3 regions of the Mesobacillus boroniphilus genome follow, and region 3 is predicted to be linked to each of the others. Evidence: riboswitches for the same ligand, from Rfam matches in the RefSeq annotation. Region 3 holds a riboswitch; each other region holds the start of a gene.
What was found. Region 3 has a riboswitch for lysine ahead of DYI25_RS11875 (aspartate kinase). Riboswitches for the same ligand answer to the same signal wherever they lie in the genome.
Positions count from the first base shown of each region.

Region 1: it holds a riboswitch for lysine, as region 3 does, so the genes downstream of both, DYI25_RS16200 (Na+/H+ antiporter NhaC family protein) here and DYI25_RS11875 (aspartate kinase) in region 3, are expected to answer to the same signal.
Region 2: it holds a riboswitch for lysine, as region 3 does, so the genes downstream of both, DYI25_RS18870 (amidohydrolase) here and DYI25_RS11875 (aspartate kinase) in region 3, are expected to answer to the same signal.

Region 1 covers NZ_QTKX01000002.1:689,064-699,113, forward strand. The annotation lists gene DYI25_RS16185 (YunC family protein) at 51-353, shown strand; gene DYI25_RS16190 (HD-GYP domain-containing protein) at 621-1,730, shown strand; gene yunB (sporulation protein YunB) at 1,853-2,626, shown strand; lysine riboswitch at 2,693-2,876, shown strand; gene DYI25_RS16200 (Na+/H+ antiporter NhaC family protein) at 3,018-4,604, shown strand; gene DYI25_RS16205 (sodium-dependent transporter) at 4,854-6,365, shown strand; gene DYI25_RS16210 (methionine/alanine import family NSS transporter small subunit) at 6,365-6,466, shown strand; gene DYI25_RS16215 (M23 family metallopeptidase) at 6,505-7,500, opposite strand; gene lipA (lipoyl synthase) at 7,971-8,885, shown strand; gene DYI25_RS16225 (YhcN/YlaJ family sporulation lipoprotein) at 8,928-9,626, opposite strand; gene DYI25_RS16230 (YutD family protein) at 9,784-10,050, shown strand, end outside.
Region 2 covers NZ_QTKX01000003.1:304,749-314,798, reverse strand. The annotation lists gene DYI25_RS18875 (methyl-accepting chemotaxis protein) at 1-1,124, opposite strand, end outside; gene DYI25_RS18870 (amidohydrolase) at 1,273-2,871, opposite strand; lysine riboswitch at 3,028-3,205, opposite strand; gene DYI25_RS18865 (nuclease-related domain-containing protein) at 3,322-4,227, shown strand; gene DYI25_RS18860 (GntR family transcriptional regulator) at 4,772-5,500, shown strand; gene gntK (gluconokinase) at 5,493-7,028, shown strand; gene DYI25_RS18850 (GntP family permease) at 7,190-8,536, shown strand; gene DYI25_RS18845 (VOC family protein) at 8,673-9,095, shown strand; gene DYI25_RS18840 (beta-propeller domain-containing protein) at 9,370-10,050, opposite strand, start outside.
Region 3 covers NZ_QTKX01000001.1:2,314,071-2,324,120, reverse strand. The annotation lists gene DYI25_RS11890 (FTR1 family iron permease) at 1-919, shown strand, start outside; gene DYI25_RS11885 (hypothetical protein) at 1,210-2,673, shown strand; gene uvrC (excinuclease ABC subunit UvrC) at 2,689-4,461, shown strand; lysine riboswitch at 4,533-4,710, shown strand; gene DYI25_RS11875 (aspartate kinase) at 4,885-6,117, shown strand; gene DYI25_RS11870 (YslB family protein) at 6,447-6,899, opposite strand; gene DYI25_RS11865 (succinate dehydrogenase cytochrome b558 subunit) at 7,366-7,974, shown strand; gene sdhA (succinate dehydrogenase flavoprotein subunit) at 8,072-9,829, shown strand; gene sdhB (succinate dehydrogenase iron-sulfur subunit) at 9,836-10,050, shown strand, end outside.

The DNA of each region.
Region 1 (10,050 bases), on a different contig from region 3:
CCTCTCTCCTTCATAGAGTGTTATTGGGATTGAAGGAAGGAGTTGTGGTCATGATCGACATGTCACCTATTGAAATAGAAGGCAGGACATTTTTATGCATTTCTGTAAAACTGCCGAAGACAAACCTGCTTGTTGTTACTGGAGATAAAGGATACATTATGTGCGGCGCTCTGGATGTCGCTCTTCTTAATGAGAAGCTGAAGAGCAGAAAGGTTATTGCTGGCAGGGCCGTTGGCGTGAAAACAATTGAAGAATTGCTCGAAGCCCCGCTTGAGTCCGTCACGTACGAAGCAGAGAACCTTGGTGCAATAAAAGGCATGATTGGCAAAGAAGCTTTGCTGCTCATGAATTAAAAAGACAGCCTGAGTGGGCTGTTTTTTTGCGTGATTTAGTGAATATATTGTGGCAAATGTTAATAAACAATGTGGTCATCCGATATATTAATTGAACTACTTTTTTCCCAACTCAAAAATGAAACGGAATCACAATTTTTTTAAAAATTGTGATAAAATATATAAAAATATTGTCGTTTTAAGTAAAATTTTCTTGTTTTTTGGCTTTTTTTGGTAGTTATCTGCGAAAATAGCCACCACCAACTAACAAATAAAGTGGGAATTGACATGAGACTCGTAGCCACCACTTCGGTAGAGGAAGGGGCTTTACTCGGAAAAGCCATCTATAATGACAAGGGCCAAGTTCTGCTGAATGTAGGGGCACGGCTCGAGTTGAAGATCCTCAGACGCCTTGAAGAGTTTGGGATTGATTATATTTATATTAAAGACCCTGATACCGATGATATCATCGTGGAAAATTCAATACGGGATGAATTGCGCATCAATGCAATCATGACGATTGGAGATACATTCAAGCAAATCCAGCTGGATTCAAAAATTTCGCAAACCTTTGTACTGGAAAAATCGGCGAGGAAATTTAAGAGGTTGATTGCTGATTTACTGGAGGAACTGCAAGGTAGCAAGGAACTTCTGAACTTGCTTTCGGATGTATTCCTTCATGACGACTATATCTTTTCGCATTCTTTAAATGTAACACTCTACGCTCTTGCGATTGGAATAGAAATGAAGCTGCCGCCAAAGGAACTGGAACAGCTGGGGCTTGGTGCGATTTTACATGATGTTGGAAAAATGATGGTCCCAGAAGAAATATTATCAAAGCCAGGCAAGCTGACTGCGGAAGAATTCCAAATCATCAAGGCTCACGCTGAGGACGGCTTCCAGCTTCTCAGGAATATCCCGACCGTTCCGCTGATTGTGGCTCATTGTGCATACCAGCATCACGAACGATTGAATGGTGCAGGGTATCCACGTGGATTGAAGGGTGATGAAATCCACTTATTCGGCAAGATACTTGGTGTGGCTGATGTGTTCGATGCCGTTACTTCGAATCGTGTTTACAGACCGGCCATGCTGCCGCATGAAGGTCTTGAAATTCTTTACTCGGGCTCAGGGAGCCTGTTTGATTCAAAGGTAGTCGACGCCTTCCGAAAAGCGGTTGCGATTTATCCAGTCGGCCTTACCGTTATTTTAAGCGATGGACGAAAGGGAGTTGTCGCTGCTCAGAATCCAGGCTTGAGTGAGCGGCCAGTTGTCCGGATACTCGAAGACCAGGACCAGAGAGTGGAACCGTATCATCTTGATCTGAAGTCGAATCTATCATTGATGATTGTCAGCTGCGATACAATCATTAAATATGAGTACGCCAACAGTTATTGATTTTCGTGCTTAAGCCATAGTGATAAAAATCCATAAAGACAAAGTTTATGAAAAGAGCTTATAGTTTTTAGGCTAGTTCCCCCCTTTGAAGCATACATATAGCTTTAGAGGGGGGATTTGTTTTGGCAAAATTCGGCCGGCGGCTGCCTCGGAAAGGACCTTTGCCTTTCAGGTATGTATTCCTGCTGACATTCGTCTTTTTTTCCTTTTCAACAGCAGCAGGACTCTGGATCATAGATAAAGGGCTCGAGCCAACTTTGATGAAATACGCAACATCCCAGACAAGGAAGATTGCGACCCTGGTGATCAACAAGGCCATCAATAAAAAAATCGTCAGTGGTATGGATACTGATAAAGTCATAGAGTTTGTTCCTGTGGATGGCGGAACGACCACTGTAGTGAAATTCAATACTGAAATCATCAATAGGGTAAAAGCAGAAACGACAAACATTGTGCAAATGAACCTTAAAGAAGCTGAAAGAGGGAATCTCACCTCGCTAGAAATGCTTTCAGATGTAGAACTGGTTACAGATGAAGAGGACAGGGAAGCAGGAATAATCTATTACGTCCCATTGGGCCAGGCCACCAATAATGCACTTCTAGGTAATATGGGCCCGAGAGTTCCAGTGAAATTCAATGCCATCGGCGATGTGACAGCGGATGTTGTCTGGGATACAGAAGAACACGGAATCAACAATACGCTGATCAATGTTTCGGTCAGGGTAAAAGTCAATGTGCAGATTATTATTCCTTTCGCGACCGAAATTGCGACTGTGCAGGAAAATATTCCGATTGGCAGCTTCTACTACCCTGGAAAGGTACCGCAATTTTATAATGGCGGCGGCGGTGGGGTCATACCACCTGCGATTCAACTTCCTGGCCAGCCTGGTCAATAATAACAGTTGTCAAGTTAGCGATATTGTTATATTATAAAATCAATTGAATAATAAACCACATCATTCCGATGGGGTAGAGGCGCAGGGTTCAAGATTAAGCTGTGTGAGGATGACAACATTGATCGCAGCTGAAAGGGAATTTTGCCGAAGCAATAATAAATGAGTCACATTTTTTATTGCTGGGGATACTTTGAACAAGAGTATCACTGTCATTATGGAGGTATATCCATAATGGGGAGCTACAGATCGTGATGGAGACACTAGTTGCTTATTAAGGGCAGCGATAGAATGTTCTCTATCGTTGCCCTTTTTTATTTATTTTTAAAAAAGCAACTAAACTCTTGTCATGTAAAAGTTTCCCCCTGTCAAAAACAAGGAGGAGAAAGAAATAATGGAGAACACAATTTTTTCATTGCTGCCGCCATTAGTGGCAATCTTAATGGTAGTAATCACAAGGCGAGTGCTGTTGTCATTGGGGACAGGCATCGTCGCAGCGGCTTTTTTGCTTGCTGGATTTAATATCGCAGAAACATTTGCTATTATGTGGGACGCGGCCAAGGGCATTGTCGTCGCAGATGGAGAACTGAACACATATAGCCTGTACATTATCCTATTCTTATTATTATTGGGTACAATCACAGCATTCATTTCCATTTCTGGCGGAAGCCGTGCGTTTGGCGAATGGGCGATGAAGCGCGTAAAAACAAGAGTCGGAGCACAGCTTGTTGGTGCATTTTTAGGAGTTATTATTTTCATTGATGATTATTTCAATGCTCTGGCAGTCGGCCAAATTACACGTCCGATCACAGACCGACAAAAGGTTTCGCGTGCAAAACTAGCATATATTATCGATTCAACTTCAGCACCTATGTGTGTTATTTCACCGATTTCCAGCTGGGGTGCCTATATCATCGCATTAATTGGTACAATTCTTGCTGCACACGGTGTAAATGAATATAGTGCGTTCTCAGGATTCATGCAAATTGTGCCAATGAATTTCTACGCACTTGCAGCATTAGCAATGGTCTTTATCGTATCTCTGCGAAACATCGAAATTGGGCCGATGAAAAAGCATGAAGAACGTGCGATCACAGAAGGAATTGTTGTTCCTCAGGACAAGCCTGTACCGGGAGAACTGAAGGATGACCTTCCTACAAGTACAAAAGGGACCGTTGGAGACCTTGTATGGCCGATTGTTGCCCTTGTCGCTGGAACGGTTGGCATGATGCTTTGGACAGGCGCAAGTGCTGTTGAAGGAGAAGTAACCATTTTCGGTATCTTTGAAAATACAGATGTAACTAAGTCTCTTGTTACTGGCGGATTGCTTGGCCTTGCTGTAGCGCTGATTCTTTTTGTAAGGCAGGCAGTTGTTTTAAAAGGCGTTAATGCCAATGTTTTTGGAAAAGGAATTGTTGAGGGCATTAAATCAATGCTCCCAGCTATCTATATCCTGATCTTCGCATGGGTCATTGTTGACTTGATTGGAAGACTTGAAACTGGAAAGTATCTTGCTGGTATTGTTGAAAGTTCTAATATCAATATCTCATTCCTGCCGTTCCTGCTATTCCTCGTAGCTGGAATCATGGCTTTCTCAACAGGAACTTCATGGGGATCATTCGGCATACTGCTTCCGATTGCAGGTGATATCGCTGCTGCAGCTGATATAACCATCATGCTGCCAGCATTAGCAGCAGTATTGGCGGGCGCGGTTTTTGGTGACCATTGTTCACCAATATCCGATACTACGATCCTTTCATCAACTGGCGCTGGCTCACACCACTTAGACCATGTCATGACTCAGTTGCCATACGCTCTGATTTCCGCTGCGATTTCTTCTGTTGGATTCCTGATCATCGGATTCACCGGAAGCACTCTGACAGCTCTTGCGGTGGTGGCAATCCTGCTTGCTGCTTTTGCTTTCATATTCGGAAGCAAGACAACTCAGGAAGAAGTATTAAAAGAAAATCTTGCAGAATAATGTTAAGGCTGTCTGACTTTCAGACAGCTTTTTTCATATTTTTAAAAAAGTGGTAATAGAATCCCATTTAATAGGGAGTACCGTATAGTTGGGAAAATTTTTTTAGGAATATTTTTATTATGACTAAAATAATATTTTGACAAGCAATTAAAAACTAGCTATACTATTCCTAGACTAAATAATCTGAAAATATAAAACTTTCTAATTATCAACATTTTCCAGATGATTAGAAGGCAAGGGGGACTAAAAATGGAAAATCGTCCACAGTGGGGAACGAGAGCAGGATTCATTCTTGCCGCGGTAGGATCGGCAGTCGGGTTGGGAAATATTTGGCGCTTTCCAGGAGTAGCCTATGAGAATGGAGGGGGAGCATTTTTCTTCCCATACTTGTTCGCGCTCTTGACAGCAGGTATTCCAATTCTGATATTAGAGTTTACACTAGGCCATAAGTATCGTGGTTCTGCACCGTTAAGCTTTGCAAGATTTAATAAAAAATCTGAATGGATTGGCTGGTGGCAGGTTGCTGTTTCCTTCGTGATCTCAACCTATTATGCAGTCATCATTGCCTGGGCGATGTCTTACGCCTATTTCTCGCTAAGCAAACAGTGGGGAGACGACCCTCTGACATTCCTAGTCGGTGATTATTTAAAAGTAGTTGACGCTGGTCAGGTTGGAAGTATCGTACCTGGTGTATTCCTTCCTTTGGTCATTGTATGGGTCATCACTCTTGGTATTTTGCTCAAGGGAGTAAAGAAAGGGATCGAAGTTGCGAACAAAATTTTTATTCCGGCACTCGTCATTTTATTCTTTGTGATCGTAGTTCGCGCTTTAACTCTAGATGGAGCTATTGATGGCGTAAATGCATTCTTTAAACCAGATTGGAGCCAAATCCTGAATGGTAAAGTTTGGGTTGCGGCGTATGGACAAATTTTCTTCAGTTTATCAATTGCTTTTGCAATCATGATCACTTATTCAAGTTATCTTCCGAAAAAATCTGATATCACAAATAATGCATTCATTACAGCGTTTGCTAACTCTTCCTTTGAGTTGCTGGCTGGTATCGGGGTATTTGCTGCATTGGGCTTCATGGCAATGCAATCAGGTCAACCAGTTAACGAAGTAGTAAGCAAAGGTGTTATCCTTGCATTCGCGGTATTCCCGCAAATCATTAATGAACTGCCTGCATTCAGCGCGGCATTCGGAGTACTATTCTTCGTCAGCTTGACGCTTGCTGGACTGTCTTCATTGATTTCAATCGTTGAGACTTATGTAGCGGGTGTCCAGGACAAATTCAATGTTTCCCGTACAAAAGCTGTCCTAATCGGCGGCGGTCTATCTTCTTTGATTTCAATCCTGTTTGCGACTCAGGGAGGATTGAATTTCCTTGATTCAGCTGATGCTTTTATCAACAACTATGGTGTAGCTCTTGCTGGACTTGTCCAGGTGGTATTCATTGCCTGGGTTGCCAAGGAACTTGACAGCCTTCGTGCACATGCTGATGGTGTCTCTGACATCCGCCTGGGAAGCTGGTGGAATATTTCACTTAAATATGTCACGCCTTTGGTACTTGGCGTCATGATGGTAATGAATATCATTACAGATATCAAAACAAGCTACGGCGGCTACCCGGTGATGTTTAATGTTTACTCTGGATGGCTAGTGGCAATCGGTGCGATTGTAGCCGGATTCGTGTTCACTAACGCAAAGAAATGGGATAACTCACTTTATGAAATTCCACAAGACAAGGGGGTTTCTAAATAATGGACCTTAGTGCAGTAGTAATGATGGTTGTAGGTATGGTGATTATCTGGGGAGGACTTGCAGCGAGTGTCATATATGCTGTAAGGAAAGCACGTTCATAAAATAGTAGGGCCAACCTGTTGAGGTTGGCCTTTTTACTTTATTTTTTTTTCAACCTGGCTCTTTCTTGTCTTGCCCATAATTTCAAGTGAGGGTACGGATCAAATGACCATTCCGTATAGCCATTATCCTTATACATTCCGTAATGCAAGTGAGGAGGAAACTTTCCGCTTGTTCCCGGTGGGCCATACCCAGAGCTTCCAACACCGCCAATCACAGTGCCAGGCTCGACGATTTGTCCTACTTTAAGGTCCTTGGAGAAGCCACTCAAGTGCGCGAAATAGTGATAGGTGTTATTGATGTCACGAATGCCCACACGCCATCCGCCATACTTGTTCCACCCCTTCATTTCAACGATTCCGTATCCTGTCGCACGTACAGGCACTCCATAGCCAGCAAAAATATCTGTTCCTTCATGAATCCGTCTGCCGCCCCAGCCTCGGGCGTCACCCCACGTATTGTTATAGCTGTGGTTGCTTCTTAGTGGCATAGGAAAGACATGAGTATCAAGGTCTAGACGTCCGAAATGTCTGTAAATCATCGCTTTGCCAATTATGATACCAACTGTTTTATCACGCTTATAGTAATTCCAAAGGCCAATTTTTATATTCTCATGGTCTGTCCCGTAAGTTAAGAGGTACTGGGCAAATGCCTGCAGCACATCTTCATCGTCCTTCAGGCTCGCTTTGCCGTCCCCGTTCCCGTCGAATCCAATCCCATTGAAAAATTGAATGGAGACAGGATTATTATCCTCAAGATTAGGATTCAGAAGTCCAGCCCACTCTTCGGGTTTAAAATAAACCCCGGCAATCCCTTCTGCCTTGGGTAAATCCTTTCGTGCCTGGCGGACATTCCGCTCATACTGATCCACCGCGGCAATATAATACCAGGGAATCTGGGTAACAGCTTCTACTTTGGTATAGAGTTCCATTCTTTTTTTATAAACATCTTCGTCCTGCTCTGCTGCAGATGCTTGATCCACAGAAAGGACAGGGCATAGTAAAAAAAGAACAATAACTGCTTTAAGGAATTTCACCGTAATCCTCCCTTCAAATTATGACTCCTTTATTTTCCAGCGCCAGCGTACTTTTTTGGGAAAATCGGCTATGCGCTTTTCTTTGTCTAGCTCCAGCGCCTAACCAGTTTTCGTCACTGAGTTCGCTCCTCGATTATCTTGCGAGAAGCGTTAGCTTTGAGCAGCTCGAGTCATTTGTCTAGCTACGGCTCCTAACTCCTCGAGACGCTTCGGTCCTGCCAATGAAATCAAAGAGCGACATCACTGTCAGGCCCTCCATCGCTTGTCGAGGCTGACCAAGGCGCTTACGCTTTTCTTGTTATAGTTTGCGATGATGGGGATTTTTCATAAATATCAAATAATGGTAATCCCAAGTTTATCGTACTTGTCGATATTTTTTCGTTGTGGTAAAGTGACATCAGAAGCTGTATACCGGCCTTGATTTTTACATGGTGTTCTTGATGTAATGCAGCAGGAATGGAGTGAAAATAATGAGCAAAAAAGAGGTACAGAGAAAGCCTGATTGGCTGAAAATAAAGTTAAATACGAATGAAAACTATACTGGCTTGAAAAAGATGATGCGCGAGAAAAACTTACATACTGTTTGTGAAGAAGCCAAATGCCCGAACATCCATGAGTGCTGGGCAGTAAGAAGGACCGCTACCTTCATGATCCTTGGGGATGTATGTACGCGTGCATGCCGTTTTTGTGCGGTTAAAACTGGTCTACCGACTGAGCTTGACTGGCAGGAACCAGAAAGAGTGGCTGATTCAGTGACACTTATGAACCTGAAGCACGTCGTCGTAACTGCCGTTGCCCGCGATGACCTGAAGGATGGGGGAGCAGCTGTTTTTGCGGAGACGGTAAGAGCGATCCGCAGGAAAAATCCGTTTACCTCTATCGAAGTATTGCCATCTGACATGGGCGGTGTGTTGGAAAATCTCCAAGCATTGATGGATGCCCGTCCAGATATCCTGAACCACAACATAGAAACTGTTAAGCGTTTGACGCCAAGAATTCGTGCTCGTGCTACTTATGAGCGTTCACTTGAGTTCCTGCGCCGTGCGAAGGAAATGCAGCCGGATATCCCGACGAAATCCAGCATCATGGTTGGATTAGGTGAAACGAATGAAGAATTGATTGAAGCAATGGATGATTTACGTGCAAACAATGTGGACATCCTTACGCTGGGACAGTATTTACAGCCATCCAAAAAGCATCTTGAGGTTCAAAAATACTACCATCCAGATGAGTTTGCCGAGCTCAGGGAAATCGCGCTTGAAAAAGGCTTCAGCCATTGCGAAGCAGGTCCTCTTGTTCGTTCATCCTATCATGCAGATGAGCAGGTTAATTCAGCAGCAAAACATAAACAACAGCTTGCAGAGCAGGAAGCCAAGCAGGCGTAATTTAAAGAAGAGTTCAGCAATCATATGCTGAACTCTTTTATGTTATTTGCCCTGTTTCATTTGAGTAGAAATATCGTCTTTGTCCGTTTCTTCGTTCAATTCGCCCTTGGCTTCACCATTCGCATTTTCACCAGTGCTCATGTCACGGCCTTGAGGAGATTTAAGCATTTGTTTGACGACTCCATCAATTAACTCATCAACATCCCTGCTATCTGTATCGAGTGAGGCAAAGTTCTCAACTTCATTGCGCAGGCTTGTATCGTCTGAAACGTAAACATGGAACCAACGCGGAACCACTGACATCGCCATTCGTTTCACCTGGTCCGCGGTCTGGTCGCGGTTTTCAGAGTCTGTTTCATATACAATCAGCACTTCTTCATCAGTCACGAGTGTAGAAACATCATCTACATTCTGTGCCATCAAACTAAACCTGCCAATCATGTCCGCAATTTGCTCGCGGTCGATTGATTGATATGCATTCTCCATATTGTCCGCGCCCATTACACCTGTTTTCTGATGGCGCACATAACCGAAGTCCTCGCTTCTATCCTTGAATCCTTTTCGTCCATCTTCGTTGTATAAGTCTGGACGCTGGTCATTGACATTCAATGTATTCCCGCTCTGCTGGTAAATACCAGTCCTGCCATCACGATCTCCAGGTGAGGCATTATTATCTGCTGCCGCGCAGCCAGTCAAAGCAACTGTTCCGCAAATGCCAAGAGCCATTATTGCTTTTTTCAATTAAAACACCCCCTAATCATTAGAATGGCTTTGAAATTATTTTTTTTGCTTAGTAATTGATGGGGAATAAGTTATAATTAAGAAAAGTGCAAGCGCTAAGGCTTGCCAATAGACAGAGAACTATTCAGACGTTACGGAAAAAGAGGTGGACCTACCGATGATTTGCATCAATAATCTATGCTATGAAATTGTGGACGAAAACAGGGATGGCTTTAATGAGGAAGCCTTTCGCGCCAGATACAGCGAGATTTTAACGAAATATGACTATATTGTTGGCGACTGGGGATATGGACAGCTACGGTTAAGAGGCTTTTTCGATGATCAAAACCAGAAGTCAACTTTCGATACGAAAATCAGTACCGTCAGCGAGTACTTATATGAGTATTGCAATTTTGGCTGTGCTTATTTTGTCGCTAAGAAAGTA
Region 2 (10,050 bases), on a different contig from region 3:
CTTGTCGTATCATTGATGGACTTCATCTTTTCGATTACTTTTTCCAAAGATTCCTGTCCAACTTGTGCTTGTTTTGCCGTTTCTGCCGCAGACTCGGCAACATTCGAAGTCGTTTCGGCAGCGCGCTGGATTCCTCCAGACATCTCGCCTACCGCTTTCGCACTTTCCTCGGTATTTTTACTCTGGAGCTCTGCACCGCCTGCGACCTCCTGGATTGCCGTTGCTACCTGGTGCGTAGCAGAATTGGTCTGTTCCGTACTTGCCATCATTTCTTCAGCAGAGGCGGCAACCTGCTCCGAAGTACTGCTTACCTGCAAAATCAAATTCCTCAAGTTGGTCGCCATTTCATTAAAATCTGTTGCTAACTGCCCAATTTCATCGTTATTCTTCACATTGATTTTATCAATAACGAGGTTTCCATCAGCCAATTGCTTTGCCGCCTGAGACACAAGCTGGACAGGCTTGGAAATCACCCTGCTTATGTAAGTTGCAATTCCGATTCCAATGATAAAAGCCGCTGCACTGAGTATAATGATCAGCAAGGCTACTTTTTGTACGTCTCCAGATAACGTTTCACTCGTAGAATTCAAGGCATCTTCCTGGTACTCAAACGCATCCTCAGCAGCAGAATTCAGGCTGAAGATAAGAGGATTTCCTTTTTCCTGCATCAACAACCTGACCTTGACCATTTGTTCATCTCTTATTAAAATAAAAGCCTCTGATGCCATCTCATAATATTGTGCCTCAGCTGCAACAAGGTTATCTCCTACCTTCTTCTCCTCAGCTGATTCTGTCGAGCTTAAATATTTTTTAGAGCTTTTTTCAAAATCTTCTACCGCACCCTCAAATTCAATCAGGCTTTCACCATCACCATTTGCCATATACTTTTGGAGTGCCAGTTGCTCCCTCATGATTGCATCCTTCATCTCGACAATCAGATTCACCTTATCCATCCGTTCATCAATGGATGAAGAATACTGGTTGTTCATCTTGTTAAACTGAAAATTCGTTATGATTGCCACAACTGCCAGCAAAGTCAAAACCGAGAAAAAGCCCGCCAATAGTTTGGCGCGAACATTGAACTTCATCTGTGATTTTCTTGCGAATCTCTTCTTGAATTTCATTTTCCGCTCTCCTGTCCAGCAATATAGTAAATTACTATTCTTACTTTCTATTTCGGTTTAATTTTTGAAAATTTTAGGACTTTAGCCATAAAAACGAAAAAAGGACGGTTTTCTTCCAATTTAGAAGTAAAAAACCGTCCCCATACTGCTAAGAATGCCTGCGATATTTGACTTCTCCGCCTATGATGGTCATTTCAACTTTCATCGTTAAAAGTTCATCCGGTTCTTCCATTTCGAATGGATTGGCTGAGTAAACGGTAATATCCGCTAATTTTCCGCGGGAGATCGTTCCTTTAAGCGTCTCTTCGTTCGTTGGATAAGCACCGAGCTCTGTGAACAAGCGGAACGCATCGACCATCGACAACTTCTGCTCTGGCACATAACCGTCATGGGTTTCACCTGGTTTTTTCCGAGTGACTGCGGCATGGATTCCGAGAATTGGATCGACTGGCTCAACCGGAGAATCAGAGCCTCCTGCACAAATAACACCTGCTTCCATTAATGTTTTCCATGCGTAGGAAAGCTTGATTCTCTCTTCACCTAGACGCTCCTGGACCCATGGGAAATCACTCGCAATAAACCGCGGCTGGATATCCGCAATCCTGCTAGGTGCTTTCAGTCGAGGAATCAATTCTTCTCTTAAAACCTGGGCATGAATCAGCCGGTCGCGATATGCTACAGTTGGGAACTGATCCAGCACATCGAGAACATTTTCCAGTGCCTGATCGCCAATCGTATGGACTGCAATCGGCATATCCAGCTCCCGTGCACCTTTCACGAGTTCGTATAAATGCTCCTGATCATACATCGCATCGCCGTAATGGCCTGGCGCATCACTATATGGTTCCGATAACAGTGCGGTTCTCCGGCCAAACGCCCCGTCGGCAAAAATCTTCACCGAGCCGATTTGCAGCGTATCATTGCCATAACCAGTGTACATTCCAGCTTCTTTCAGGTTTGGTAAAAATTCATGGTTGATCAAGAGATTGCTGCGTAAGCCGAGCTGCTCTCCATTTAAAAGCTCATTGAATAGATTCCACGTTTTTTCAAGCCCGCCGAGATAAAGCGGATCATTCGTATGTACGCTAGTCAGCCCCTTGCTCATCGCAAAATGCATCGTCTGGCGCATCGCTTTTTTCCAGTCGTCGTATGAGCGCTCAGGGATGTACTGCCTGATCAGATTCGCCGCTGACTCCAGGAATAATCCCGTCGGCTGTTTCGTAATATCATCCAGTACGATGGTGCCGCCTTCTGGCACTGTAATTGCCGGGTGATAGCCGCTCACTTCCAACGCCTTGCTGTTGACTAGAGTCGCGTGCAAGCATGTTCTTGTTAAAAATAACGGATTGACAGGCGCCACATAATCCAGCTCCGAAATCGTCGGGATTCCTCCGTCCGTAAAAAGATTCTCATCCCAGCTGCTGCCGACAATCCATTCCCCCGGCGCAAGCTGACTGGCTTTTGCCTGAATTTTTGCCAGCATCTCATGCTTGGACGTGATTCCGACAAAATCGAGATTGATAAAACTATCCGCCATAATCGACAGGTGAAGATGGCTGTCAATCAGGCCAGGAGTAGCTGTTTTTCCTTCCAAATCGATCACCTGTGCCTGGCTGCCCCATTGCAGCACCATATCTGCGGATGATCCCATATCAATAAAACGGCCATTTTCGATGACCACTGCTTGTACAATTGGATTGCGCGTGTTGAATGTATAGATGGTTCCATTTTTGTATATGGTTCTCAAGAAGAATCTCCCCTTTGGATAGATAAAAATGGTGAATGCCTGGGGAGTGCGTTAGGAGTTTGATAGAAGGGGGATACTTGGAAAGCTCTGGCATGCAAAAAGCAATGACAGAAAATAACCTATCATTGCTTTTTACAATATACGTTATCCTCCATTTCGATCAGTAGTTCTCCATGCACAAAACCAAGCATGACAGTCTGCTCCTTGTTCAGAAAGCATCCCAGCAGTAACCAGTTTGACCCTAATTACGCTTCGGCAAACAACCCTTTCATCCACCATCAACGATGTCATACTCCGATGGACTAATCTTGTTATTCGCTCCTCTACCTCACCGATCTGATAAGATCATATGAAATTAGGTTAATAGTAACAGATTTATCATAATTCGTAAAATGTTCACTGATTTTTCGCGGGCACTTTTTTACAATGAAAGAAGAAAGGAAGTGGAATATGATAGTAAAAGAAAGAACCAAACCAGAAGAATTAGTAATCCTACAAACCCTTAAGGCCCGGATGGAATTGGAAGAGAAAGATGCTCAAAACCTGCGAACGCTGGAGAAAGGCTATGAAGGAGAAGTACACTTCGATCATTGGTTCACGAACCATATAGTCGAAAGCCTCATTATCAACGACCTGCTCCTCGAAGTAAATGGCACTCATTTTCAAATCGACTCCCTCGTGATCACGCAGGACCGGCTGCATCTTTTCGAAGTGAAAAATCTTGAAGGAGACTATTATCTGGATGGAGACAAATTTAAGACAGTCGCCGGCACCGAAATCAAAAATCCCCTCCATCAACTAAGCCGCGCAGAATCTCTACTAAAGCAACTACTAAAAAATCTGGGCTTTTACATCCCTCTCGAACCTCACCTCGTGTTCATCAACCCTGAATTCGCCCTTCTGCAAACACCACTAAAATCACCCATTATTTTACCAAACCAACTGAACCGCTTTATGGATAAGATGAACCGTACCACTTCAAAATTAACAAACAAACATACCAAACTGGCGGAGGCACTATTGTCTTTGCATATTAAGAAATCACCATTTTCCAGAGTGCCGGGATACGATTTTGATCGGTTGAGGAAAGGGGTTATTTGTGAGGCTTGCGGGGAGTTTTTGGAGAGTTATAGCAGGAATAAATTCATTTGCAGGCAATGTGAATCTCAAGAGCATATTGAATCGGTGGTGATTCGTGCCGCCAAAAGTTTTCAGTTGCTTTTTCCAGAGCGCAAAGTGACCACAGCGACTCTCTATGAGTGGATCGATGCTCGTATCCCCCCGAAAACCATTAGGAGAGTATTAAAGAGCAATTTCTCAGCCAAGGGAGAGTGTAGTTCCACCTATTACGAGTAATGGAGTACTATAAGAATTGCCATGAAGTGTCTATCACCTTTATGGTAATTTTTTTATTTTTTATATTACCGAAATCTTCGGCTCCTCCTCTTTTCGGGCACATGTTCCTCCAACTTGTTACCGAAATCTTCGGCTCCTCCTCTTTTCGGGCACATGTTCCTCTAACTTGTTACCGAAATCTTCGGCTCCTTCTCTTTTCGGGCAGATGTTCCTCTAACTTGTTACCGAAATTTTCGGCTCCTCCTCTGTTCGGGCACATGTTCCTCCAACTTGTTACCGAAATCTTCGGCTCCTCCTCTTTTCGGGCACATGTTCCTCCAACTTGTTACCGAAATTTTCGGCTCCTTCTCTTTTCGGTCACATATTTCTAACTCTGTTAACTCCCATACACCTCTGGACAAAATCACATCACAAATCCCCCCATCCTGGAATGACCACAAAATAATTTGGCAAAATAAACAAAACAGAAAACGCTTGCAATTTTTCAAATCCGTTTTATAATACTTGTATACAAGTATACTTGATTAACCAGGAAGGTGATGTAATGACGGAAAAGCAGGAATTTCTTTATCCCCAGAAATGGCTTTCAAAAGCATCGACTGGTGACCGTGTCGCAAGTGAGCTACGGATGCAAATAATCTCGGGATTGATTGAAAGCGGTGCCATCCTTTCGGAAAATAAACTGGCTGCCGACTTCAGTGTCAGCCGTTCTCCAATCCGGGAAGCATTGAAAATTCTCGCTTCCGAAAACTTGATCCGACTTGAACGAATGGGTGCCGTTGTCATTGGACTGACAGAAAAAGATATCGAAGAGATTTACGACGTCCGCTTATTGATCGAATCATTTGTTTTTGAACGACTCATTAAAATAGACACGACTGACCTGGTAATTGAATTGAGCAAGATCCTCGAAATGATGAAAATTGCCATCAAATACAAGGATGCCGACGAATTCAGCCTGCAGGATGTCCTCTTCCATGAAACGATCATCCGGGCGATTAATCATTCCTATATCAAAATGATCTGGGACAACACGAAACCCGTCATGGAAGCTTTCATCCTGTTATCGATGCGGGCAAGAATCAAAGAAAAATACGAGGACTTCGACCGCATCCTCGAAAATCACGAGCTTTATATTGAAGCCATCAAAACGAAGAATCGCGAACTTATGATTAAATCCTTACACCAAAATTTTGATGATGTTCAAGGTAAAGTTGAAGACCTTTGGATATCGCAGCAAACGCTTTCCAAGGGAGTGGAGAAAAGTGACTGAGTATATGCTAGGGGTCGACATCGGTACAACAAGTACCAAGGCTGTTTTATTCAGTGAAAAAGGTGAAGTCGTCCAGCAGGAGAACATTGGCTACCCTCTTTATACACCGGATATTTCAACAGCCGAGCAAGATCCTGAAGAAATTTATATGGCGGTTCTGACGGCCATTACAAAAATAATGAAGCACCACCAGCAAAAAAAATTGGCTTTCATCTCATTCAGCAGCGCGATGCATAGCGTCATTCCGATTGATGAAAATGATGAGCCGCTTACACCATGCATCACCTGGGCGGACAACCGCAGTGAAGCATGGGCTCATAAAATCCAGAATGAACTGAATGGACATGAAATTTACAAGCGCACCGGAACGCCGATACATCCGATGTCACCATTAAGCAAAATTGCCTGGATTGTGAACGAGCGTCCCGAAATCGCCACCAAGGCGAAAAAATACATCGGTATCAAGGAGTTTATTTTTAAAAAGTTCTTTGATCAGTATGTGGTTGATCACTCATTGGCGTCAGCAATGGGGATGATGAATCTCAAGAATCTGGACTGGGATGAAGAAGCCCTGCAAATTGCAGGAATCACCAAAAACCATTTATCCGAGCTTGTACCGACTACAAAGACTTTCACGAACATCGATCCGGAAATTGCGATGCAACTGGGAATTGACCCACAGACACCTTTCGTCATCGGTGCAAGTGACGGGGTCCTTTCCAACCTCGGAGTCAATGCGATTGGCAAAGGCGAAATTGCAGTCACAATCGGGACAAGCGGTGCTATCCGTACGATTATCGACGAACCGCAAACCGATGAAAAAGGACGGATTTTTTGCTACGCACTGACTGAAAACCACTGGGTAATCGGCGGACCTGTTAACAATGGCGGGATGGTCCTTCGCTGGATCCGCGATGAATTCGCTGCATCAGAAGTCGAGACAGCAAAGCGTTTAGGAATCGATCCTTATAATGTGTTAACTAAAATCGCTGAGCGCGTAAGGCCTGGAGCGGAAGGGTTGTTGTTCCATCCATACCTTGCAGGCGAGCGTGCCCCTTTATGGAATCCTGATGTCCGCGGTTCCTTTTTCGGACTGACGATGTCCCATAAAAAAGAGCACATGATCCGCGCAGCATTAGAGGGGGTCATTTTCAACCTGTATACCGTCTTTTTAGCGCTCACCGAAGCGATGGAGAGTCCGGTTACAAGGATTCAGGCTACCGGTGGTTTCGCAAGATCAGATGTATGGCGCCAGATGATGTCCGATATATTCGACATTGAGGTAGTCGTTCCTGAAAGCTACGAAAGCTCTTGCCTTGGTGCTTGCATCCTCGGTCTTTATGCAACAGGTAAAATTGATTCGTTTGATGTAGTTTCTGACATGATCGGCAGTACTCAAAAACATATGCCGAATGAGGAAGCCGCAAAAGAATACAGACAGCTGGTGCCAATCTTCATCAGCTTATCGAGAGCACTGGAACAAGATTATTCAAGAATAGCAAACTATCAAAGAAGCTTGATTAAATAAGGGGACACCTGATCCCCGGCACCAAAATGTTAGCGCTTTATTTTACAGAGTAACAGCTGGTTTTTCACTTATTCAAAAGCGGGACCTGCTCGTTGCACAATTTCAAAGAGGAAACACTCCGCTCTATGCGGGAAATATAGACATCTTAGGGGGAAATTACAATGCCATTGGTTATTGTAGCAATTGGTATCTTAGCTTTACTTTTATTGATCATGGGCTTAAAACTAAACACTTTTGTCTCATTGATCATCGTTTCATTCGGGGTTGCTTTAGCGCTTGGTATTCCATTAGGAGAAGTTGTTAAAACAATCGAAGCCGGCTTAGGCGGCACACTTGGCCACCTGGCGTTAGTCTTCGGGCTTGGTGCTATGTTGGGTAAATTGATCGCAGATTCTGGCGGTGCTCAGAGAATCGCGATGACCCTTGTAAACAAATTCGGTGAAAAGAACATCCAATGGGCAGTCGTAGTGGCTTCGTTCATCATTGGTGTCGCTCTATTCTTTGAAGTAGGTTTAGTATTATTGATTCCGATCGTATTTGCGATTTCAAGAGAATTAAAGATTTCAATCCTATATCTAGGTATTCCGATGACTGCTGCTTTATCTGTAACTCATGGATTCCTGCCTCCTCACCCAGGACCAACTGTCATTGCTGGTGAGTTTGGGGCAAACATTGGTGAAGTATTGCTTTATGGCTTTATCATTGCCATTCCAACTGTGATTCTTGCAGGGCCTGTATTTACGAAAATCGCTAAAAAACTTGTACCAGAATCTTTCAACAAAACTGGAAGCATCGCTTCTTTAGGCGAACAAAAAACATTCAAACTTGAAGATACTCCTGGTTTCGGGATCAGCGTTTTCACAGCATTACTACCAGTTATATTAATGTCTATCGCAACAATCATTACATTGCTTCAAAAAACAATGGGTTTTGAAGATAATAGTTTCCTAGCAGGGATCCGATTCATCGGTGATGCTGGTACTTCCATGACATTGTCTCTATTATTCGCTATCTACTCAATGGGAATTGCACGTAACATTCCAATCAAGACGGTTATGGATTCTTGCGCAACAGCCATCTCACATATCGGCATGATGCTATTGATTGTTGGTGGAGGCGGCGCCTTCAAACAAGTATTGATCACTGGCGGTGTTGGTGACTATGTAGCTGAAATGTTCAAGGATACAGCATTATCGCCAATCCTGCTTGCATGGATCATCGCAGCCATCCTGCGTATCGCTCTTGGTTCTGCAACAGTTGCAGCTTTGACAACTGCTGGCTTGGTTATTCCAATGCTTGGCACAAGCGATGTTAACCTTGCTCTGGTCGTACTCGCTACAGGAGCAGGAAGCTTGGTCGCTTCCCACGTAAACGACGCAGGCTTCTGGATGTTCAAAGAATACTTCGGCTTAAGCATGAAAGAAACATTCGCAACATGGACACTGCTTGAAACCATCATTTCCGTAGCTGGTCTAGGATTCGTCCTATTGCTTAGCCTATTTGTTTAATACGATGAGGTCAGTCCTTTAATGAAGGGCTGACCTCTTATTTTGTCTACAACCAAAGTCTTAGATTTTATCAATCTAACTTCCGAATACACTTTTGTTTTTAACCTTGTAAAATAAAAATAAGAGGTGATTTTTTATGAAAAAAATCTGGTCAGATAAAATGCCTGCTGTCCAATTCCGGATTGCGCGGCCAACAGATCAATTGGAGAAGGTCGTTGAATTTTACCGTGATGGACTTGGGCTTGAAGTTGTTGGTTCGTTTGAAAAACACGATGGTTATGACGGAGTGATGCTAGGCCTGCCTGATTTCAGCTATCACCTGGAATTCACCCAGCATGTGGAAGGCAGTCCCTGCCCCGCACCGACCGAAGACAATCTATTAGTCTTTTACATTCCTGATCACGAAGTACGAGACACTATCGCCCTGCGGCTGCACAATATGGGCTATCCGGAAGTCGAACCGGAAAATCCGTATTGGAAAAATGCTGGTGTCACGATTGCCGATCCGGATGGCTGGAGGATTGTTCTCCAGAATTCTTCTGGGTTGGGGAATAATTAAAGTGAAAAGGCTCTTCTGCGGTGGGTGCAGAAGAGCCTTCTATATGGAAGCTTCTAATTCCCTGGCTTTTTAACACGAATTGACCTAGCCAGGTTTTGAAAAAATCGAATTCAACTAGCTAGCTTTTTTAAAAAATTAATTCACCTAGCAAGCTTTTTTAAAAAATTAATTCACCTAGCAAGCTTTTTTAAAAAATTAATTCACCTAGCAACCTTTTTAAAAAATTAATTCACTTAGCAAGCTTTTTTAGAAATCAATTCACCTAGCAAGCTTTTTAAAACTCCAGCTCCCCAACCTTCTCATAGCTGCCCATTTTATGGCTCGTGATTTTCTCTGGTGACAAGCCGTACAATTTGTCACCGATATAGAGCAGGCGCTGGATTTGGTGCTCCCACTCTTCGTAATATGGCATTTCTCCATTTATATGGGTAATTTTAGACTTTAGCTTAAATCCGGTCACTGGATCGATACTATATACATAAGCTCCCTGATATTCAAAGAATTGTTCGTATTCGTTTTTCTCGCTGTTTCTATAAACCGAGATTGGGAAGGCAAAAATGTCTTTCTCCCTATTGAACAGCAGGGCCTTGTGGTCATGGTTCAATGGTGAGTAGGTGCCGCGCCCGCCAATGATTTCGGTGAATTTCTCTTTCGGATTGGTCATATCACTGACATCGAATAGCGAAATCTTAACTCCATCTGTAAGGATTCTCGGCTGTGAGGCTCCTTTTTCAGCGACGATTTTCGTATCCTGGCCGAAGCCGATGATATGGTTTTCATCATATGGGTGCAGATAATTGCTGAAGCCAGGTATTTTCAATTCGCCAAGCACTTTCGGATTGGCTGGATCGCTTGCGTCAAACACGAACAGCGGGTCGGTTTCTTTAAAAGTAACCATATAGATGCGGTCACCCATGAATCTCGCAGAGTAGATTCTTTCCCCTCGAGCCAGTTC
Region 3 (10,050 bases):
AGCATTATTGATTACTTTTCGTGAAGTATTGGAAGCGTTATTAATCATCGGGATCATCACAACATATTTGAAGAGAACCGGTAATCCTAAGTATACCAAGTATGTATGGCTGGGTGCAGGACTTGCTGTTCTGGCAAGTATCGGAGTTGCGATTTTGTTCCAGGTTGTGTTCACAGGCTTTGCTGCAATGGGCAGTGAGATTTACCTGAAAATTGGAATCATGATTGTTTCTACTGTACTCTTGACCCAGATGGTATTCTGGATGGCGAGCCACAGTAAGGACCTGAAAGGTAATATGGAAGGGAAAATGAAGAAATTCATCTCGACAGGAAACATTGTCGGCATGGTTATCCATTCATTCCTTGTCGTCTTGCGTGAAGGAATCGAAACTGTCTTCTTCTTTGCGGCAATCACAGGTGGTAACATCGGTGCTGCAATGCAAGGATGGGGAGCAATAACAGGTACACTGATTGCTGTTGCCGTCTCTTACATGTTCTTTAAAGGTACGATGAAGGTCAAGCTTAAGACGTTCTTCCAAATCACAGGCGCTTTCATCATTCTGATCTCTGCTGGATTACTAGTGCAGGCCATTTCAATGATGCAGGATGTCAACATGATTGGAAGCGTTATGTACCATGTTTATGATATTACATGGCTATTGCCAGAACACCCGATTGATTATGCGCATTATCTCCGTGACACTGGTGTCGCACCGCTTATCTCTGGTGATGTGGGCATCTTCCTGAAGGCTCTGTTCGGATATTCATCCATGCCTTCGGTTGAAGAAGTCATTGCCTATATCGGATACTTTGCTGCGATCTTCCTGATGACTTCATCACGCAGCCCTAAGAAAGAAAAGGCCGCTGAAAACAAAGCTGCAGAGAATAAGCAAGTAGTATTGAACCCACAAGTTAAATAATCAATTTTATTTGAGGCTTTACGATCCTCTCTCCAGAAAAAGTACAGGGAATCTCCTTGTACTTTTTTCATACTTAAAGGTTGTTTTTGTATTGATTGTTGCTTTCCGAACACATACAGTGATTCGAATTCTTAGAGGTGTCGGGCTCTTTTCGAAGATGCTTCCGTACTGGAAATGCGTAGATAATCGTAAAAACCCATATTCGGTTTTTACTTTGGGGGTAAAAGCAACAAAGTTTACGAAAATAGCGTACGTAAAAACGATTCTCGGTGGAAGTTAGTTGGTGTAAAATGTTGAATTTAGAAAAAATGAACAGAGTAATCATTCTTGGACTTAGTACGCTTGCAGTCCTTTACATTTTCATAATCCAGTTGAATTCACTTAATCCATTCGTATTCTCGTGGGATCAAGTCGACTTTACCCTGGCAATGGACAGGTATGACCTGCGTGCGATGCAGCCGCATTTCCCTGGCTATCCGTTTTTTATTGTAGGGGGATTGCTAACAGAACTCCTTGTGCAGACACCAAATCAGGCCCTGGTTCTATTTAATGTTTTAGTGTATGCCAGTTCAATCCTGCCTGTGTATCTACTTGGGTCAAGAATTGTTAGCAGGCCGAATGCCATTCTAATTGCAGCGGCAATTTATACTGCTAGTTATCCGTTGATCATAGTCAACCAGCCGATGTCGGAGGGGGCTGCACTTGCTGCTTTTTGGTGGTATTTCTGGAGTATCGCGGCAGCAGAGTCGAGGCCATCAGGGAAATGGATGCTGTTGCCGCTATTTTTGTTCAGTGTCCTATTAGGAATAAGGTTGAGCTACATTTCGATGGGAATCGGGCTCGTTTATCTATTATATAGAAAATGGGCAAAACATGAGCTTTCTTTGACAGGTGTTTTTAAATATGTGGTCATTGCTGCATTGTTTCAGTCAATCTGGGTTGGAGGGCTGATTATTTCTGAAGGTGGTCTCGTTAATTTTCTGGAGCTTGCTTTTGGATTTACCGGAGGGCATTTTCAGGAATGGGGAGGCACTTCGGTCTCGAATGAACTGTCTAGTTGGGCAAGGCTGAAAACATTCTTGTTTACCAACATTTTGTGGTGGGGAATCTTTTCACGAACAACTGTTTTGATGGTATTATATATAGTTATTGGCATATTTATTTTTTTGCCGTCGTCTAAAAGTAAAATTTATAAGGAAAACAGCTTTCATCTGGGCGCATTGCTGTTGCTCGCCTACGGGGTCTGGGCACTTTTTGCCCAGAATATTGAAAAACCGAGGCATATACTGCCATTAGCGCTATTGCTGGTCTTTCTTGGCCTGACTGTCTATTTTAAAAAAAGGGCAGGGGTGTATGCGAGCTTTTTGGTAATAGGGGTTATCATCGCCCAGGCAATTATTTCTTCAATTTATATACAAAAACAGGCTGTAATCGAGCCGGCCGTTTACCAGCTTGCACACTATCTTGAGGAGCAGCCAGAGGACTTCGTTTTGTATACATGGGAAGAAACCAGAGTGCTTCAGTATCTGAAGATGCCTTACCCACATAAACGAATCTATACCTATAGGATTTTCCTGCACGATCAGGGGTTATATAAAGGTAAGACAGTTTATTTAACAGACAGTGTTGTTGAAGGCTTCCGCTCTCAGGGGATTAATCTTGACGGGAAGCTTGAGAAAGTAAATACTTTTGCATCAGATAAAATTTTTGATCCAGTCTATCACGAGATTATTTTATATAAATGGACACCGTAACAGGAGGTGAATGGCATGAACGAGCAGATCAAGAATAAGCTTGCTATTCTTCCTGCGCAGCCAGGATGTTATTTAATGAAGGACAGACAGGGGACCATCATTTACGTAGGGAAAGCCAAGGTATTGAAGAACAGGGTGCGCTCTTATTTTACAGGATCGCATGACGGAAAAACGCTGCGTCTTGTAAATGAAATTGAGGATTTTGAGTATATCGTCACCTCCTCCGATATGGAAGCACTGCTTCTTGAAATCAACCTGATCAAGAAATATGACCCAAAATATAATATCATGCTCAAGGATGATAAATCGTATCCGTTCATCAAGCTGACTGCAGAACGGCATCCAAAGCTGATCATTACGAGAAAGGTAAAGAAGGATAGCGGCAAATATTTTGGGCCGTACCCGAATGTCCAAGCGGCGAATGAAACGAAGAAACTGCTGGACAGGATCTATCCGCTCCGGAAATGCTCGACGCTACCTGACCGTGTTTGCCTTTATTATCATCTGGGACAGTGCCTTGCTCCTTGTGTCAAGGATGTCAGCAAGGAAGAGTATAAACAGATTACGGATGAAATCTCGCGCTTCCTGAATGGAGGCTATAAGGACATAAAGGAAGATTTAACGGAGAAAATGGCTGGGGCTGCCGAGGAATTGGATTTTGAACGGGCAAAGGAATTTCGCGATAAGATTGCCCATATCGAGGCAACAATGGAAAAGCAGAAGATGACAACGACGGATTTTACCGACCGGGATGTGTTTGGCTATGCTGTCGATAAGGGATGGATGTGCGTGCAGGTATTCTTCATCCGCCAGGGCAAACTGATTGAGCGCGAGGTTTCGATGTTCCCGATTCACAATGAACCGGAAGAAGATATCCTGACATACCTGGGGCAATTTTACTCGAAAAATGAGCATTTTAAGCCAAGGGAAGTATTGGTGCCAGAAGGCGTGGACCTCGAAATGGCTGAAGGACTGCTTGGCGTGAAAGTCCTAAAGCCACAGCGCGGCAAGAAAAAAGAACTTGTCCATTTGGCGTCCAAGAATGCCGGTATCGCTCTAAAAGAAAAGTTTTCGTTAATTGAGCGCGATGAGGAACGGACGATTAAAGCTGTTGAAAACCTTGGCGAGCAGATGGGCATTTACACACCTCATCGGATTGAATCTTTCGATAACTCCAATATCCAGGGGACAGACCCGGTTTCGGCAATGATTGTTTTTATCGACGGCAAGCCTGAAAAAAGGGAATACCGCAAATACAAGATCAAATCGGTCAAAGGCCCGGATGATTATGAATCAATGAGAGAAGTCGTAAGGCGCAGGTATTCACGTGTCTTGAAAGAAGGCTTGCCACTGCCAGACTTGATTATCATTGATGGCGGAAAAGGACATATCGAGTCCGCGCGTGATGTCCTGGAGAATGAACTTGGACTGGATATTCCGATTGCCGGCCTGGCTAAGGATGATAAACACAGGACATCCCAGCTATTATATGGTAATCCTTTGCAGGTGATCGAACTGCCGCGGAACAGCCAGGAGTTTTACCTATTGCAAAGAATCCAGGATGAAGTGCATCGGTTCGCGATTACCTTCCATCGCCAGTTAAGGGGCAAAAGTGCCTTTCAGTCACTGCTCGATGATATTCCTGGCATTGGCGAAAAGCGCAAGAAAGTTTTGCTGAAGCATTTTGGATCGGTGAAAAAAATGCGGGAAGCCTCAGTGGAAGAGTTGACCGCTGCCGGCCTTCCAGCCAATGTTGCGGAGGAACTATATCAGAAATTACAGAATTAATGTAGCATTCTATTTTTTTGTGTGCTATAATGATAAAAAAATTTCATATAGCTATCACTTTAGAGCATTAAAGTGAAGATAGAGGTGCGAACTTCAAGAGTAAAGGCCTGGAGAATTGTAGGATTCAGCGAAGGGCTTTGAAAGGGGATGTTTGCCGAAGTGGGGAAATGCCTATCCATTTTCTCGCTGGTCCTTCGTTGAATAAACGCTGGATTGTCAAGATTGCCATCTTGGAGTGCTATCTCATGTTGCAGCGTTTATACACGTTTATCAAGCAATGGGAGACACTCTCATTGCTTTTTCTGTTTTTAGGGCTTTTTTATACATGTAAATCTTTGAAGGCTCTAGGGAAAGATACATATGCGTAGTAGCAATGAAACTCAAATAGAGGCAAAATACAGAATGAAGAGGCAGGGGAAACGTATGGGATTGATTGTACAGAAATTTGGTGGAACATCAGTTGGCAACGTTGAAAGGATCAGGAATGCTGCCAGCAGGACAGCGGAAGAACTGCAGAACGGCAACAATGTCGTGGTTGTCGTATCAGCAATGGGCAAAACGACGGACCATCTTGTCGACATGGCGAATGATATTTCGAGCGCGCCATCAAAGAGAGAGATGGATATGCTTTTGACAACGGGAGAGCAAATTACAATTGCTCTTTTCTCCATGGCATTGGCGCAAAATGGGATTGAGGCTGTTTCCTACACAGGCTGGCAGGCTGGAATCAAAACGGAAGCTGTCCACGGGAATGCCCGGATTGTCGATATAGAGACGGACAGGATTGCCAACGATTTAGAGAGTGGAAAAGTGGTCATTGTCGCGGGATTCCAGGGAGTTACTGATGATGGAGAAATCACCACACTTGGACGCGGCGGGTCAGATACAACGGCAGTAGCACTTGCAGCGGCTTTGAAGGCTGATAAATGCGATATCTATACCGATGTGACGGGCGTATTCACGACCGATCCAAGATATGTGAAAAGCGCGAGGAAATTGCTGAGTGTTTCCTATGATGAAATGCTTGAGCTGGCAAACCTGGGGGCAGGTGTGCTCCACCCGCGTGCGGTGGAATTCGCAAAGAACTATGGATTGCCACTTGAAGTAAGATCCAGCATGGAAAAAGAAAGAGGCACGACCATCGAGGAGGAGAATGAAATGGAACAGAATCTAATCGTACGCGGAGTTGCGTTTGAAGACCAAATCACGAGAGTATCAGTCCTTGGAGTAAGCACTTCATTAAAAGGACTTTCAACTATATTCACAACACTTGCCCAGAACCACATCAATGTTGATATCATCGTCCAGAGCAGAACAGAGGCAGGTACTGCCAATATATCCTTCTCAATCAAGAGCAACGATCTGCCAGAGACACTGGATGTATTAGAACGAAATAAAGAATCATTAAACTATCAAGCGGTCGAATCCGAAACCGGCCTGGCAAAGGTATCAATTGTGGGTTCAGGCATGGTTTCAAATCCAGGTGTTGCTGCCAAGATGTTTGAAGTACTTGAAGGAAACGGAGTCCAGGTGAAGATGGTAAGCACATCTGAAATTAAGGTTTCAACCGTTGTTGAGGAAAAACAAATGGTAAACGCAGTAGAATCACTCCACGAAGCATTTGAGCTTTACTCCGAAGCTGTTAAGACGAATTAAGAGAGTCGCTGAAGAAGCTTTCCTGGTGTGAGCTATCGGGAAAGCTTTTATGATTACTTATATGTAAACGTAAATGAGATCCTTAGAGATTTATACTCGCATTAGTGATGATGATGACGGATAAAAGGAGAAACGAAGAATTATCGTCACAATAAAGCGAATAATTTGCAGATAAAAAGGAAAAGCAAAAAATTATCGTCACATTCAATAGGATTATGTGGGAGAAAACGAGACAACTGTGGAATGGAAATAAGAAAAACAGGGAAAGTAACTAGAATTTTTAAGGGCACAGCAAGGGTTTCGCTGTGCCCCCCTGTCATTATACACTACTACTCAATCGAATCATTCTTATCCCATTTGATCGTGAACAAAATTTTCAATGATTTTTTATTGGGGTGTTCGAAGGCTTCAGCTGTTACTTTTTTCTGTTGTTCCATTTGCTGGGCAATGAAACCTGCTTCTAGCTGGAATGTGGTGTTTGGATTATTCTTCAGTCGGGAGGAAATTAGCTCGCTGCTAAGTTCAAGCACCATTTCTTTTCGGGATTCTTCTTTGATGGTTAATGTGCCCCAACTGGCATCCTGGAAAAACTGGATGGTTTCGTCAAGGGTTGCTAATGGAAACTTTCGGGCAAGGCGTTTTCCAGCCCAGTACAAGATTTCTGATGTATCTTTACCGAGAAGTTCTGGCAGAAGGACTTCCCTGACCAATTCATACCCAAATTCGGAAACAGCTATTGGCTGGTTCTCCGTTTTTTGCTCTGAAGTTGTTATTTCACTCATGTTCTCCCCTCTTTCTATCACTCTATTATAAACAATTTGCCGCGAAAACAACCTATGATCATAAATTAAAAAGTTGTTAAATTTTGCATGGCATAAGGAATTCTATAAAATTTTTCCATGTTTATACCATACCCGAAACTTGGTTATTCAAAAATTATTGTATCGGGAAATTTTTATCAGGCGTATCCAATAGGCAATAGTATTATTTTAATATACTCTTTAACCCGTTGGAATAATTAGAAAGAGGGATTTTTACAATATCAATATATTTTAAAAATTTTATTTGTATAAGCATTTTTATGTATCCGTTTTCTTGACGCTCTATTATGATGGGAGTAAAATGAACATGTCACATAATTGTAAGAAATGCTTATTTTTTGATGTTGGGTTGAATCAATCTGTTAGGTTAATAGGGATGGGGAGACAAACCTGAACATCACGGCCAAATTTCAAGGGGGGTATACATATGGCAGGTAGACAAGAGTTTTATTGGCGGAGGCTGCATTCATTGCTGGGTGTCATTCCAGTAGGTCTTTTCCTTATGCAGCACCTTGTAGTCAACCATTTTGCTACAGGGGGAGAAGAATCATTCAATAGCGCAGCACATTTTATGGAGCAGTTGCCTTTCAGGTATTTTCTAGAAATTTTCATTATCTTCTTACCATTATTATTCCATGCAATCTACGGTCTATATATTGCTTTTACAGCTAAAAACAATATAGGCCAATATGGCTATTTCAGGAACTGGATGTTCATGCTTCAGCGTGTGTCTGGTGTCATCACATTGATTTTCGTAGCATGGCATGTATGGGAAACTCGTATTGCTGCAGCATTTGGTGCAGACGTTAACTTCCAGATGATGGAGACGATACTATCAACTCCATTTATGCTTTGGTTCTATTTAATTGGTGTTATTTCTACTACTTTCCACTTTGCGAACGGATTATGGTCATTCTTCGTAAGCTGGGGAATCACTGTAACACCTCGTTCACAAGTGATTTCTACTTATATCACTATCGGAGTTTTCATTGCGCTTTCCATCGTAGGTGTCCGCGCAATCCTGGCATTTGTATAAGTCTTTTTCGAGGACTTCTGTCCGAAGCTTATACTGGAAAACGGTTTACTTTGATCGGATATGAAAGACAGACTTGGATTTAAGGGAGTGAGTCACGATGAGTAAAGGTAAGGTTATCGTAGTCGGCGGCGGTTTGGCTGGCTTAATGGCTACAATAAAAGTTGCAGAAACAGGAACTCCTGTTGAACTGTTTTCTCTTGTGCCGGTAAAACGTTCCCACTCTGTATGTGCACAGGGCGGAATCAACGGTGCAGTAAATACTAAAGGTGAAGGTGACTCTCCATGGGAGCACTTTGATGATACAGTTTACGGCGGTGACTTCCTTGCAAACCAGCCGCCTGTAAAGGCTATGGCTGAAGCAGCACCTGGAATCATCCACCTTCTTGACCGTATGGGCGTTATGTTCAACCGTACGCCAGAAGGTTTGCTTGATTTCCGCCGCTTTGGAGGTACTCAGCACCACCGTACAGCATTTGCTGGTGCGACAACTGGACAGCAGCTTCTATACGCTTTGGATGAGCAGGTGCGCCGTCATGAAGTGGCTGGTTTGGTCACAAAGTACGAAGGATGGGAATTCCTTGGAATCATTAAGGATGAAGAGGGCGTGTGCCGCGGAGTCGTTGCACAGAACCTGACTTCAATGGAAATCAAATCATTTGCTGCTGATGCTGTAATCATGGCAACTGGTGGCCCTGGTATCATTTTCGGTAAAACAACGAACTCTGTCATCAATACGGGTTCAGCTGCTGCGATCGTTTACCAGCAGGGAGGATATTATGCTAACGGTGAATTCATCCAGATTCACCCTACAGCCATCCCAGGGGATGATAAACTCCGCCTGATGAGTGAATCTGCCCGCGGTGAAGGTGGACGAGTTTGGACGTACAAAGATGGAAAGCCATGGTATTTCCTTGAAGAGAAGTATCCTGCTTATGGAAACCTAGTGCCTCGTGATATCGCTACACGTGAAATCTTCGATGTGTGCGTAAGCCAGAAGCTTGGCATCAACGGCGAGAACATGGTTTATCTTGACCTTTCACATAAGGATCCTAAAGAGCTTGATATCAAGCTTGGCGGTATCATTGAAATCTATGAGAAATTCATGGGCGATGACCCGAGAAAAGTACCAATGAAAATATTCCCTGCTGTTCACTATTCTATGGGTGGACTATGGGTTGACTATGATCAAATGACAAATATTCCTGGTCTATTTGCCGCAGGTGAAGTTGATTACTCACAGCACGGTGCGAACCGTCTTGGCGCTAACTCACTATTGTCTGCAATCTATGGCGGAATGGTAGCAGGTCCAAACGCAATCCGTTACATCAACGGACTGGAAAAGAGCTCAGATGCTATTTCTTCAGTACTGTTTGATGATGCTGTCAAGATGGAGCAGGAAAAGTGGGACAATGTCATGTCACTCGATGGCACAGAAAATGCATATGTCCTTCACAAAGAGCTAGGCGAATGGATGACTGACAATGTAACAGTTGTTCGCTACAATGATAGACTTCTGAAAACAGACGAGAAGATCGTCGAGTTGATGGAGCGCTATAAGAATATCAATATCAACGATACTGCAAAATGGAGCAACCAGGGTGCTGTGTTCACACGCCAGCTTCAAAACATGCTTCAGCTTGCACGTGTTATCACTATTGGTGCATATAACCGTAATGAAAGCCGTGGGGCTCACTATAAGCCAGAATTCCCGGATCGTAATGATGAGGAATTCATGAAAACAACGATGGCGAAGTTTGTTGATGCAAACTCTGCGCCAGCTTTCCATTATGAAGAAGTTGATACTTCATTAATCCAACCGCGTAAGCGCGATTATTCCAAGAAGAAAGGGGAGTAATAAAGCATGTCAGAGAAAAGAACTGTCCGTTTTATCATCAGTCGTCAGGATACTCCTGATTCAGCCCCTTATCAGGAAGAATTTGAACTTGATTACCGTCCAAATATGAACGTGATTTCCGCGCTAATGGAAATTCGTCGTAATCCTGTAAATGTAAAAGGTGAAGCCACTACTCCAATTGCCTGGGATATGAACTGCCTTGAAGAGGTTTGTGGTGCGTG